DNA from 2 places in the Variovorax sp. YR634 genome. Region 2 is predicted to be linked to the other one. Evidence: predicted binding sites of a transcription regulator. Region 2 holds the regulator's gene; the other holds the start of a gene.
The links. The regulator NrdR, encoded in region 2, represses ribonucleotide reductase genes. The targets are predictions, from matches to a motif close to CACNANATNTNGTG.

Region 1: BLV60_RS16025 (ribonucleoside-diphosphate reductase subunit alpha) is a predicted target of NrdR. The motif match lies at 4,961-4,974, and genes of this name have one in related genera.

The regions. Positions count from the first base shown of each region.
Region 1 covers NZ_FNOL01000008.1:109,440-115,974, reverse strand. Annotated here, with positions in the region: gene BLV60_RS16035 (histone H1-like DNA-binding protein) at 1-349, opposite strand, end outside; gene BLV60_RS16030 (ribonucleotide-diphosphate reductase subunit beta) at 546-1,769, opposite strand; gene BLV60_RS16025 (ribonucleoside-diphosphate reductase subunit alpha) at 1,962-4,877, opposite strand; gene ampD (1,6-anhydro-N-acetylmuramyl-L-alanine amidase AmpD) at 5,228-5,827, opposite strand; gene BLV60_RS16015 (sigma-54-dependent transcriptional regulator) at 5,814-6,535, opposite strand, start outside.
Region 2 covers NZ_FNOL01000007.1:253,066-259,600, forward strand. Annotated here, with positions in the region: gene BLV60_RS15435 (PilC/PilY family type IV pilus protein) at 1-916, shown strand, start outside; gene BLV60_RS15440 (type IV pilin protein) at 930-1,391, shown strand; gene nrdR (transcriptional regulator NrdR) at 1,427-1,870, opposite strand; gene glyA (serine hydroxymethyltransferase) at 1,895-3,139, opposite strand; ZMP/ZTP riboswitch at 3,181-3,306, opposite strand; gene BLV60_RS15455 (lytic transglycosylase domain-containing protein) at 3,337-4,176, opposite strand; gene BLV60_RS15465 (DUF748 domain-containing protein) at 4,914-6,535, shown strand, end outside.

The DNA of each region.
Region 1 (6,535 bases), on a different contig from region 2:
TGGCCGCAGCCTTTTTCGCAGGCGCCTTCTTGGCAGCAGCCTTCTTCGCAGGCGCCTTCTTGGCGGCGGCCTTCTTTGCCGGGGCCTTCTTGGCAGCAGCCTTCTTCGCAGGCGCCTTCTTCGCTACGGCCTTCTTCGCCGGAGCCTTCTTGGCAGCGGCCTTCTTGGCCGGTGCTGCCTTCTTGGCGGCTACCTTCTTCGCAGGAGCCTTCTTGGCAGCGACCTTCTTGGCCGGTGCCTTCTTGGCGGCTACCTTCTTTGCCGGAGCCTTCTTAGCGGCCACAGCCTTCTTTGCCGGAGCCTTCTTTGCAGCGGCTTTCTTAGCCGGCGCTTTCTTTGCAGTTGCCATTTCTATTTCTCCTTGATCAAGTTGAAAAAATCAACCTATTGAAGCACTCCACGCACGTTGGGTAGCGTGAAGCGATTCATGGCGTTGAGATCTGAGCCCCAGCACCATGAACACCTGAGCCCCAGTCCATGCCGCGCTCTTTGGCGCGATCGGTGGCAAGGGCAATTCTTGAATTCATTAATTCTTGTCGAAAGATTCAATCCCAGGAGAGCGCACCACCCGACTGGTACTCGATCACGCGGGTTTCGAAAAAGTTGCGCTCTTTCTTCAGGTCAATCATTTCGCTCATCCAGGGGAACGGATTTTCTTCGTTCGGGAAGAGCGTTTCGAGGCCGATCTGCTGTGCACGCCGGTTGGCGATGTAGCGCAGGTAGCCCTTGAACATGGAGGCGTTCATGCCGAGCACGCCACGTGGCATGGTGTCTTCGGCGTATTTGTATTCGAGCTCGACGGCGCGCATGAAGAGCGCCTTGATCTCGGCCTTGAACTCGGAGGTCCAGAGGCCGGGGTTCTCGAGCTTGAGCTGGTTGATCAGGTCGATGCCGAAGTTGCAGTGCATCGACTCGTCACGCAGGATGTACTGGTACTGCTCGGCGGCGCCGGTCATCTTGTTCTGGCGGCCCAGCGCGAGGATCTGCGTGAAGCCGACGTAGAAGAACAGGCCTTCCATCAGGCAGGCGAACACGATGAGCGACTTGAGCAGCGTCTGGTCGGTCTCGTGGGTGCCGGTCTTGAAGTTCGGGTCGCTGATGGCGTCGATGAACGGGATCAGGAACTGGTCCTTCTCGCGGATCGACGGCACTTCGTTGTAGGCGTTGAAGATCTCGCTCTCGTCCAGGCCGAGCGACTCGACGATGTACTGGTACGCGTGCGTGTGGATCGCTTCCTCGAAGGCTTGGCGCAGCAGGAACTGGCGGCATTCGGGGGCCGTGATGTGGCGATAGGTGCCCAGCACGATGTTGTTGGCGGCCAGCGAGTCGGCGGTCACGAAGAAGCCGAGGTTGCGCTTGACGATGCGGCGCTCGTCTTCGGTCAAGCCGTTCGGGTCTTTCCAGAGCGCGATGTCGCGCGTCATGTTCACTTCCTGCGGCATCCAGTGGTTGGCGCAGGTGGCGAGGTACTTTTCCCACGCCCACTTGTACTTGAACGGCACCAACTGGTTGACGTCGGTCTGGCCGTTGATGATGCGCTTGTCGGAAGCCTTGACGCGTTGGGTGGCAGCAGGCGTTGCTACTGCGGCAACTGGACGCACGACTGCGCCGTCATCGAGCGCGCGGAGCGCGGGTTGCGCAATCGACGAAGTCGGAGCGTCCACCGAACGGCCTGCGGGCAAGCCGCTGGTCGATGCGTTGTGGTGCTGCAATCCTTGTTGCATATCCTTTGGTAAGGAGGGCTTGACTTCTTCGTCCCAGGTCAACATAGAAAAATCCAATGCTCAAATTATCGGAGTAACGATGTGAGTTGCAAAGTGCTCGTTCACATCGCACGCCATTTATGTGGTTGTTATGTTGCTCGCATGCATCGCGCGATGTCAGTCAATGCCTTCATTGAGTGAACGTCGCGCGATTTTTTGCATGCACCTCACTGACTCACTGTCGCGAGCATCGACGCGTTATTGGCACGCTTCACAGGTCGGATCGTCCACACCGCAGAACGCGATGTCGGTGGCGGGCATTGCGCTCATCTGTGCCTTCGCTGCAGCAGCGGCGGCTTCGAGTGCGCTCATGCCCGAGGGTGCGTCGTTGCCCGACGACACCGCGTTGAGACGGCCCGATTGCACCGTCGACTTCTCGGCGTGCGTCGCGCTCTGCGTACGCAGGTAGTACGTGGTCTTCAGGCCGCGCAGCCATGCGAGCTTGTAGGTGTCGTCGAGCTTCTTGCCCGATGCACCGGCCATGTAGATGTTCAGCGACTGCGCCTGGTCGATCCACTTCTGGCGACGCGCAGCGGCTTCGACCAGCCACGTGGTTTCGACTTCGAACGCGGTGGCGTAGAGCGCCTTCACATCCTGCGGCACGCGGTCGATGGGACGCAGCGAACCGTCGAAGTGCTTCAGGTCCATCACCATCACGTCGTCCCACAGGCCCAGGCGCTTCAGGTCGCGCACCAGGTAGTGGTTGATCACGGTGAATTCGCCCGACAGGTTCGACTTGACCGACAGGTTGCCGAAGCAGGGTTCGATCGAAGCGTCCACGCCGATGATGTTCGAGATGGTCGCCGTCGGTGCGATGGCCACGCAGTTCGAATTGCGCATGCCGTCGGCCTTGATCTTCGAGCGCAGCGCGTCCCAGTCGAGGGTGGCCGAGCGGTCGACCTCGACGTAGCCGCCGCGTGCCTTTTCCAGCAGGTCGAGCGAGTCGATCGGCAGGATGCCCTTGTCCCACAGCGAGCCCTTGTAGCTCGAGTACTTGCCGCGTTCGCGCGCCAGGTCGGTCGAGGCCCAGTAGGCGTGGTAGCAGATGGCTTCCATCGACTCGTCGGCGAACTGCACGGCTTCTTGCGAGGCGTACGGAATGCGCAGTTCGTACAGCGCGTCCTGGAAGCCCATCAGGCCCAGGCCGACCGGACGGTGGCGCAGGTTCGAGTCGCGCGCCTTCTTCACGGCGTAGTAGTTGATGTCGATCACGTTGTCGAGCATGCGCATCGCCGTGGAGATCGTCTTCTTCAGCTTTTCCTGGTCGACCTTGCCGTCCTTCAGGTGCTGCAGCAGGTTCACGGAACCCAGGTTGCAGACGGCGGTTTCGGTGTCGCTGGTGTTCAGCGTGATCTCGGTACAGAGGTTCGACGAGTGCACCACGCCTGCGTGCTGCTGCGGCGAGCGCACGTTGCAGGCGTCCTTGAACGTGATCCAGGGGTGGCCGGTCTCGAACAGCATCGTGAGCATCTTGCGCCACAGGTCGGTCGCCTGGATGGTGCGCGCGGGCTTGATGTCGCCGCGGGCAGCCTTCTCTTCGTAGGCCACGTAGGCCTTCTCGAAGTCGGCGCCGAACAGGTCGTGCAGGTCGGGCACGTTGGAGGGCGAGAACAGCGTCCAGGTGCCCTTTTCCATCACGCGGCGCATGAACAGGTCGGGGATCCAGTTGGCGGTGTTCATGTCGTGCGTGCGGCGGCGGTCGTCGCCGGTGTTCTTGCGCAGCTCCAGGAACTCCTCGATGTCGAGGTGCCAGGTTTCGAGGTACGTGCAGACAGCGCCCTTGCGCTTGCCGCCCTGGTTCACGGCCACTGCCGTGTCGTTCACCACCTTCAGGAACGGCACCACGCCCTGCGATTCGCCGTTCGTGCCCTTGATGTGGCTGCCGAGCGCGCGCACGCGGGTCCAGTCGTTGCCCAGGCCGCCGGCGAACTTCGACAGCAGCGCGTTTTCCTTGATCGACTCGTAGATGCCGTCGAGGTCGTCGGGCACCGTGGTCAGGTAGCAGCTCGACAGTTGCGAGCGCAGCGTGCCGGCGTTGAACAGCGTGGGCGTGCTCGACATGAAGTCGAACGACGACAGCACTTCATAGAACTCGATGGCGCGGGCTTCGCGGTCGATTTCGTTCAGCGACAGGCCCATGGCCACGCGCATGAAGAAGGCCTGCGGCAGCTCGATGCGGGTCTTGCGCACGTGCAGGAAGTAGCGGTCGTACAGGGTCTGCAGGCCGAGGTAGTCGAACTGGTTGTCACGCTCGGCCTTCAGCGCCGCGCCCAGGCGGGGCAGGTCGTACTGCAGCAGCTTTTCGTCGAGCAGGTCGTTGTCCACGCCCTTCTTGATGAACTGCGGGAAGTAGTCGGCGTAGGCGGTGGCGCGGTCGACCGGCATCACTTCGCGGCCGATGATCTCCTTGAAGATCGTGTGCAGCAGCAGGCGCGCGGTGGCGAAGGTGTAGTCGGGGTCTTTCTCGATCAGCGTGCGGGCCGCCAGGATCGAAGCCTTGTAGACCTCGTCGAGCGGCACGCCGTCGTACAGGTTGCGCATCGTCTCGGCGACGATCGGTGCGGACGTGATGCTGTCGCCCAGGTTTTCGCAGGCCGACTCGATCAGGCCCTTGAGTTCGTTCAGGTCAAGGGTGACGAGCTCGCCGTTGTCCAGCACGTGCAGTGCAGGCGTGGCCGGCACGTCTTGCTCGCCCTGCTTCGAGCGCTCCTGCGTGCGGCGTTCGCGGTACAGCACGTAGGCGCGGGCAATTTCATGGTGGCCGCCGCGCATCAGGCCGAGTTCGACCTGGTCTTGCACGTCTTCGATGTGGAAGGTGCCGCCGCCCGGACGCGAGCGCACCAGCGCGCGGATCACGCCCTGCGTGAGCACGTCGACCGTTTCGCGCACGCTGGCCGAAGCCGCGCCCTGAGTGCCGTGCACGGCCAGGAAGGCTTTCATCATCGCGATGGCGATCTTGTTCGGCTCGAAGGGCACGACAGCGCCGTTGCGGCGGATGATCTGGTAGTGGGCCAGGTTCTGGCCGGTGGGGGAGCCAGCAGTGTCTCGCTGCTGCTGCGGTGGCGTCGAGGGAACGGCACGCGGGGTCGATTGGGGGTTCAGGGCAGTTTGCATTCGCTTCCTCTCGGTTGGCAATTCTTGTTGGATGGCGGCGCCTGGGCCGGGCGCTGCGCCGGTGTGGATGACCGGACAGGGGACACTATATCTAGGGTGCGGGGGGTGTACAACCCACTAGATGTAGCGTTTTCCTATGGATACAAGGATTGCCGGTATTACTTCCGCCATAGGACACGGCCAGCGATGCCGCTTGAATACTGGCCTATGGTCTCTCAACCCGCATGGGGCTTGGCTTGCAAGCCGATTTGGGCCTGCAGGCCGCATGGTTGCTGAATCGCGCGGTTGCTATTTTCGCATTGCTGCGCTGCAAGAACGACGCATCACGAGACGCCGCACGATTGAAAAAATTAGCGCTGCACCACCTGCGGCGGAAACATCTGTGGATTCCAGCCGAGCTGTTCGCGCAGCAGGCGCCAGTCGAAGCCCGCGCCCGGATCCTGTTTGCGGCCCGGCGCGATGTGCTCGTGGCCGGCGATGTGCGCGATCGCGTAGTGCTGCGCGATGGCGGCGCACAGGCTCGCGAGCGTCTCGTATTGCGGCTCTTCGAAGGGCTGGCCTTCGAGGCCTTCGAGTTCGATGCCGACTGAGTCGTCGTTGCAGTTGCCGCGGCCGCGCCACGACGACACGCCGGCATGCCAGGCACGGTCGTCGCAGCTCACGAACTGCCAGAGTTCGCCGTTGCGGCGCACGAAGAAATGCGAGGACACCTCGAGGCCGCGGATCGACTGGAAGTAGGGGTGTGCGTCCCAGTCGAGCTGGTTGGTGAACAGTTGCTGCACCGCGTCGCCGCCATATTCGCCGGGCGGCAGGCTGATTGAATGCAGCACGATGAGGTCGGTCTGCGCGCCCGTGGGGCGGGGCCCGAAATTTGGCGAGCGCAGCGCCTTCGCGAAGCGATACCAGCCGGCTTGCCAGAGCCCGCTGTCGTTGGCTTCAGTCGTCGACATGGCTGCTCGCGCCATCGTCGCCGTTGGGCGTGGTGATACCCAGCCGCGCGATGCGGTAGCGGATCTGGCGCAGGCTCATGCCGAGCCGCGCGGCGGCCGCGGTGCGGTTGAAGCCGCTCTCGTGCAGCGCACGCACGAGGATCTCGCGCTCCTGCTGATCGAGATAGGCCTGCAGGTCGGAGGGCAGCGGCGGCGGCGCGACCTTGGGCGGCGCCACCGGCACGCTCGGAAGCGGAGCCAGCGCGACAGGCGCGTCGGTGACGGGCGACAGCGGGGCCGGCGCGGACGCCGCGGCTTCGGCCGCAGCAGTGAAGCCGCCCATCAGGTCGAGATGAAGTTCGTCGCCATCGTTCAGCGCCACTGCGCGGTGCAACAGGTTTTCGAGCTCGCGCACGTTGCCGTTCAGCGGATGCTGCGCGAGGCGGCGCAGCAGTTCGTTCGACAGATGCGGCACGGGCAGGCCGCCGTCCTGTGCGATGCGCGAGAGCAGCGCGGCGCACAGCGCGGGCAGGTCCTCACGGCGGTCGCGCAGTGCGGGCACCGCGATCTCGATCACGTTGAGGCGGTAGAAAAGATCCTGGCGGAAGCGGCCGGCCTGCACTTCGGCGTGCAGGTCTTTATGAGTGGCACTGACGATGCGCACGTCGACAGCTTCTTCCTGCGTCGAGCCGATCGAGCGCACGCTGCGCTCCTGGATCGCGCGCAGCA
Region 2 (6,535 bases):
GGAGAAGGACACGGGCAACGGCCTGTCCGCGCCACGTCCGGTGGACCTCAATGGCGATGGCAAGGTCGACCTTGTCTACGCCGGAGACCTGCTCGGCAATCTCTGGAAGTTCGACCTCGGCGGCACCGACAGCCGTCAGTGGAAAGCCACGATGGGGCCTCTCAGCTCGAATCGTCCGGCCGCAACCGGGGCCGCGACCCCGTCCGGCCTCGACAACAAGCCGCTGTTCGCGGCCGGCGCCAGCCAGCCGATCACGACGGCGCCGGTGGTTGTGGGGCATCCGCGCGGTGGCTACATGGTGGTGTTCGGCACCGGTCGGCTGTTCGCCTCCGGGGACGAGCGCTCGACCGCCGACCAGTACCTGTACGGCATCTGGGACCCGGTCAACGGAAGCTCGGGCACCGCGACGAGGAACGACCTCGTGGCGCAGACCATCGGCGCCACACCGGTCGAGGAGGGCGATGCCGAGTTGCGCACCGTCTCCCACAACGCCGTGAGCTACACCGGCTCGGAGGCCAAGCGCGGCTGGCACCTGAAGCTGCCTGCGTCGGGAGAGCGTGTCGTCTATCCGGGTGACGTGCTGACCAGCGGCATCGGGCTGTTCTCGAGCACCATTCCCGGCTCAGGCAGCAATTCGGTCACCTGCACCGCCGGAACGGGCGACGACGGCTGGTCGCTGGTAATCGACTTCTTCAGCGGCTCGGCGCCCGAGGGCATTGCGTATTCCACTTCCGGCGCGGTGGGGGCCTATGCCGGCTTCCGGAATCGCTCCGGCAAGGACGACATGGTTCTTCAGCCGAAGAACAAGGAAAAGGGCAAGGACGTGATCTGCAATGCCGCCGGAGAGTGCAAGACGTTGACACGGCCCGACGTCGTGCGCCGCTTCGGCTGGCGCAGCCTGATGTCGACCGACTGAAGGGAGGAGAACCATGAAAAAGCAATCCAGGACACAGACTGGTAGACGGGGCCGCTCGCGCGGCTTCACGCTGATCGAACTCATGATCGTGACGATGGTGATCGGCATCCTCGCCGCCATCGCCTACCCGAGCTACACGCGCTACGTGCTGCGGGCCAAGCGGGCCGACGCGAAGCAGCAGTTGCTGCAGGCGGCGCAGTGGACAGAGCGCTACATGACCGCCAACGGACGCTATCCGCCGGCGACCGTCGCGCTGCCGGCCGGACTGGGGCAGTCGCCGTCGTCCGGCACGGCGAACTATTCCATCAGCTATGTCGCAAGAAACGAGACCAGCTACACCTTGCAAGCCGTTCCTGCGGGGGCTTCGCGCAACGACGAGTGCGGAACCCTCACGGTCAACCAGCAGGGCGTCAAGCTGGCGGGCAGCAGCACCGACGCTTCGAGTGCGCTGGTGCAGCTTTGCTGGAACCGTTGAGGTGCCTGTGAGAGTACGGCCGTTGCCGGCGCGGCTCAGATGTCGCGCAGCAACTGCCTGAACTCGTCCACGTCCTCGAAGCTGCGGTACACCGAGGCAAAGCGCACGTAGGCGACCTTGTCGAGCTTCTTGAGTTCGCGCATGACGAGCTCGCCGACCTTGGTCGAGTCGATTTCGCGCAGGCCGCTGGCCAGCAGCTTCTGCTCGATGCGCAGCAGGGCGTTGTCGATCTGCTCGATGCTCACCGGGCGCTTGCGCAGCGCCAGCATCATGGAGGCGCGAACCTTGGTCGAGTCGAAGTCGGCGCGGCTGCCGTCCTTCTTCACGACCACGGGAAAGTTGACGTCGGGCCGCTCGTAGGTGGTGAAGCGCTTGTCGCAGGCGCTGCACTGGCGGCGCCTGCGGACAAAGTCGGCGTCTTCCGAAACGCGGGTCTCGACGACCTGCGTTTCAAGATGACCGCAAAAAGGGCATTTCATGCGGTCAGGTCTTCTTGCTCGGAATCAGCGGTAGACAGGGAAGCGGCTCGTCAGCGCGTGAACCTTGGCGCGCACGGCGTCGATGTTCGCCGCGTCGCGCGGGTTCTCGAGCACGTCTGCAACCAGGTTCGCGGTGATGCGGGCCTCTTCGTCCTTGAAGCCGCGGGTGGTCATGGCGGGGGTGCCGATGCGCACGCCGCTGGTGACCATCGGCTTTTCCGGGTCGTTGGGAATCGCGTTCTTGTTGATCGTCATGTGGGCGCTGCCCAGCACGGCTTCGGCTTCCTTGCCGGTGATGCCCTTGGCGCGCAGGTCGACCAGCATCACGTGGCTTTCGGTGCGTCCGCTCACGATGCGCAGGCCGCGCTGGGTGAGGGTGTCGGCCACGATCTGGGCGTTCTTGACCACCTGTTGCTGGTAAGCCTTGAACTCGGGCGCCATGGCTTCCTTGAACGCGACTGCCTTGGCGGCGATCACGTGCATCAGCGGTCCGCCTTGCAGGCCGGGGAAGATGGCGCTGTTGATGGCCTTCTCGTGCTGCGACTTCATCAGGATGATGCCGCCGCGCGGGCCGCGCAGGCTCTTGTGGGTGGTGGAGGTGACCACGTCGGCATGCGGCACCGGGTTGGGGTACACGCCCGCGGCCACGAGGCCTGCGTAGTGGGCGATGTCGACCATGAAGATCGCGCCGACGTCCTTGGCCACCTTGGCGAAGCGCTCGAAATCGATGCGCAGCGAATACGCCGAGGCGCCCGCGATGATGAGCTTGGGCATGTGCTCATGCGCCTTGCGTTCCATCGCGTCGTAATCGATGGCTTCGTTGGCGTCCAGGCCGTAGCTCACGACGCTGAACCACTTGCCGCTCATATTGAGAGGCATGCCGTGGGTCAGGTGGCCGCCTTCGGCCAGGCTCATGCCCATGATGGTGTCGCCGGGCTTCAGGAAGGCGAGCATCACGGCTTCGTTGGCCGAGGCGCCGCAATGCGGCTGCACGTTGGCGGCGTCGGCGCCGAAGATCTGCTTGACGCGGTCGATGGCCAGCTGCTCGGCCACGTCGACGTGCTCGCAGCCGCCGTAGTAGCGCTTGCCCGGGTAGCCTTCGGCGTACTTATTAGTGAGCTGCGAGCCCTGGGCGGCCATGACGGCCGGCGAGGCGTAGTTCTCGCTGGCGATCAGCTCGATGTGATGTTCCTGGCGCGCGTTTTCGGCTTGAATCGCGGCCCAGATTTCGGGATCGGTCTGTTCGACCAGGATGTTGCGTTGGTACATGGCAGTCCTTTGAAGACGAGGTCCTTGTTCTTCAACCAAACAAGGGCTGCCCAGGCGAACGGCTGAACGCCTGTTGTGGTCAGGCGGTACGCTTCCCAGTGGTATTCCACGTCAGCGCGTGGCACCGTGTTCGGGTGCTGCGCCTATCGCCAGTCGCGTACCCGCCGAGTGTAGCTCACACCCGGCCCGAAACCTCTTCAGGAAACGGAGGAGAGCAGGGCCACCTTGGCCGGCTCAGTGCGTTCTTCGGCAGGCTTGGGCGGTGTTGCCACAGGGATCGGCTGCGGACGCACGGTTGGCGGCGTGACCGTCGACGGCGCGCGGCCGTTGGCCACCTGCAGCAGGCGTTCGTGCTCGGCCATCACCTTGGCGGCGTAGCCGCCGTCGTCCTCGAGGTTGGCCGCGCCCACGTAGTAGCGCAGGCCGCCTTCGAGGGAGCCGGCGCGCGAGATGCATTCCTGCAGCACCTTGACACCGACGCGCATGTTGGTCACCGGGTCGAAGGCGGTGAGCGTGCCGCCCGCGCTTTCGTACTTGTCGCCGTGCACGCGGGTCATGACCTGCATGAGGCCTTGCGCGCCGACCTGGCTCTGGGCGAACGGGTTGAAGCTGGATTCGACGGCCATGATCGCGAGGATCAGGGTCGGGTCGATCTTCGTGCGCTTGCCGATGCCATAGGCCTCGGCCACGAGCACGCTCAGCGGTTCGGCGGCCACGCGGTACTTCTTGCTCAGCCAGTAAGCCACGGCGGCCTGCTGCTTGGGCAGATCGGCGGGGCTCGCGGCCGTGGTGCGCTCGATGGCGGTGGGCTCGAGATCGGTGACTTCAGGCGCAGGCTTGCGCGACTGCAGCCAGCCCATCAGTTGCTCCTCGCCGGTCTTGCGCAGGTCGGGCCGCGCCACCAGGGCGAGGGCCGCGAACACAATGGCCAGGCCGACCAGTGCAAACCCGTTGTGGGTAATTTCAAAAAAGCCGTCTGCCACATCGGACACGAAGGTCCTTAGCCCGCGGGCCGTGACATCAAACGCCTTGTTCATCGCTCTTCCTTTCTGTGCGGCACCCGAGTCGCAACGCCACGGAAGGCGATGGATGAAGGCAGCGGCGCTTGGATTGGTACGAATCAGGCTCCGCGCATGGAGTGAAGGGGGTTAGGGGCGCGGCGACCTGATCAAGCCGGGGGAGTTCGGCAGCGGATTCAGGGTGGCTCTGCCGCGTCGGGCGGTCAGAGCAGGGCGGATTCTAGCGTGGCTAAATACCCGGTCAAGCATAAGGATTTGCTTCGTTATGCTAATAGTTGTTTAAAAAAGTTGCCGTTTCGAGGCGTTTCGGCTTAAGGGAAATCCCTTTGTAAAACGCGTTTGCAATCCGAGGGTGCGACGCCTAATCTGGACGGGCCTGAGCTTTTCAGGTGTTTTTCCGAGGTCCGGCAGCCCGAGGTGCAAGTCAAGGGTTCAGCGTCCGAGGATCCACGGTGGCAATCTCTTGCTGCCAGCACGGCAGGAACCATTGACTTCCGGTCGCGCGAATCGATGGCATGGGTTTTGTGCCCGCCATCAAGCCCGGTGACAAGACACTCCGTCGAATCACCGGGCTTTCTTTTGGCTCGCCCCCAGGCTGCGCGCACTTCGTGTCGCTTCTCCTACCCCCCTGCCGGGGGCAACGCCTGAGGCCCGGCAAAGCCGGTTCCTCGGTGTTTCTGGCATTTCTTCCGGAGGTGGGCTTGCGTCCTTTTTGCGTACCTCGCGTTGCCGCTTGTTTGCGGCACACTCTGGCGATGGACGTAGCTTCGATCAAACAAAACAAATGGGTGCGACGTGGGATCGTCGCGGTGCTGGTTCTGTTGGCCTTCTGGGTCATTGCCTGGCTGGCGGTGCCGCCGATTGCCAAGAGCCAGCTTCAGAAGATCGCAAGCGAGAAGCTGGGGCGGCAGGTAACAGTCGGCAAGATCGATTTCAAGCCCTGGACGCTCGAACTCACGCTGAACGACCTGCGCATTGCCACCGCGGATGGCAGCAAGTCGCAGGTGGCCATCAACCGCATCTACGCCGACGCCGAACTGCAGTCGATCTTCCGGCTCGCACCAGTGATCGACGCGGTCACGGTCGACGGGCCTGCAATCCTGCTCACGCACCAGGCCGACGGCAAATACGACATCGACGACATCCTTGCCAAGCTCTCGGCCGGCCCGCCGCCCGACCCGAACGCCAAGCCGGCGCGCTTTGCCATCTACAACATCGCAATCAATGGTGGTTCCGTCGACTTCGACGACCAGACCGTCAAGCGCAAGCACGAACTGCGCGACTTCGTGCTCAAGGTGCCCTTCCTGAGCAACCTCGATTCCAAGCGCGACATCAACACCGAGCCCAAGCTCGCCTTCGCGCTCAACGGCAGCAAATTCGACTCGGCGGCTTTCACCACACCCTTCTCCGACAACCGCAAGACCGACGCCCACGTGCAGTTCAAGGGGCTGGACCTCGTGCCGTACCTCGGCTACATCCCGGGCGGCCTGCCGGTGAAGCTCCAGGCAGGCAGCCTCGATGCCGACCTGAAGATCGGCTTCGAGCAAGCCGCGACCACTGGCCTGAAGATCACCGGCACGGTCGAGGCGCATGCCACCAAGGTGGCTGATGCGCGTGGCCGCGACCTGCTGGCCTTCGATTCGCTCAAGCTGGCGCTGGCCGATGTGCGCCCGTTGGAGTCGGTGTTTCATCTGAGCGAAGTCGCGCTGGTCAAGCCGCAACTGGCGGTGGCGCGCGACGCGGCCGGAAAGCTCAATCTGCTGGCCACCGACCCCGCCACCGGCGCGACCGAGAAGGTCGCGTCACCACCCGCCGCGGCAGCGAGCGCACCGGCCGGCAAGCCGGCACCAAAGCCCGTTCTGAAGGTGCAGGTCGACAAGGTGGCCCTGAACGGCGGGCGCATCGGCTGGCGAGACGAAACCGTCAATCCTGCTGCCGCCGTCGACGTGACCGACCTCGGTCTCGACGTCACCGGCGTCACCTGGCCGATGGAAAAGCCGGCCGAATTCAATGGCAGCACGGCCATTGCCGGCGCCTCGCTCAAGTTCAAGGGCAGCGCTACAGACAAGGTGGCCGACGTGCAGACCGAGGTCGATGCGCTGCCGCTGTCGCTGGCCGCACCTTACCTGGCGCAGAGCCTGGAGCCCACGCTGGATGGCAAGCTTAGCGGGCAGATCGACATCGCTTGGGCCCAGCCCGACCTGAAGTTCAAGGCGCGCCGCCTGTCCGCCGATGGGCTTGCGCTGACCCAAGCCAAGACCGCGCTGGCCAGCGTCGGCCGCTTCGAGCTGGTCGACGCCGAGGTCGACATGACGAAGCACACCTTGAACGTGGCCTCGTTCACAGCGACCAACCCCAAGGTGCGCGTGGAGCGCGA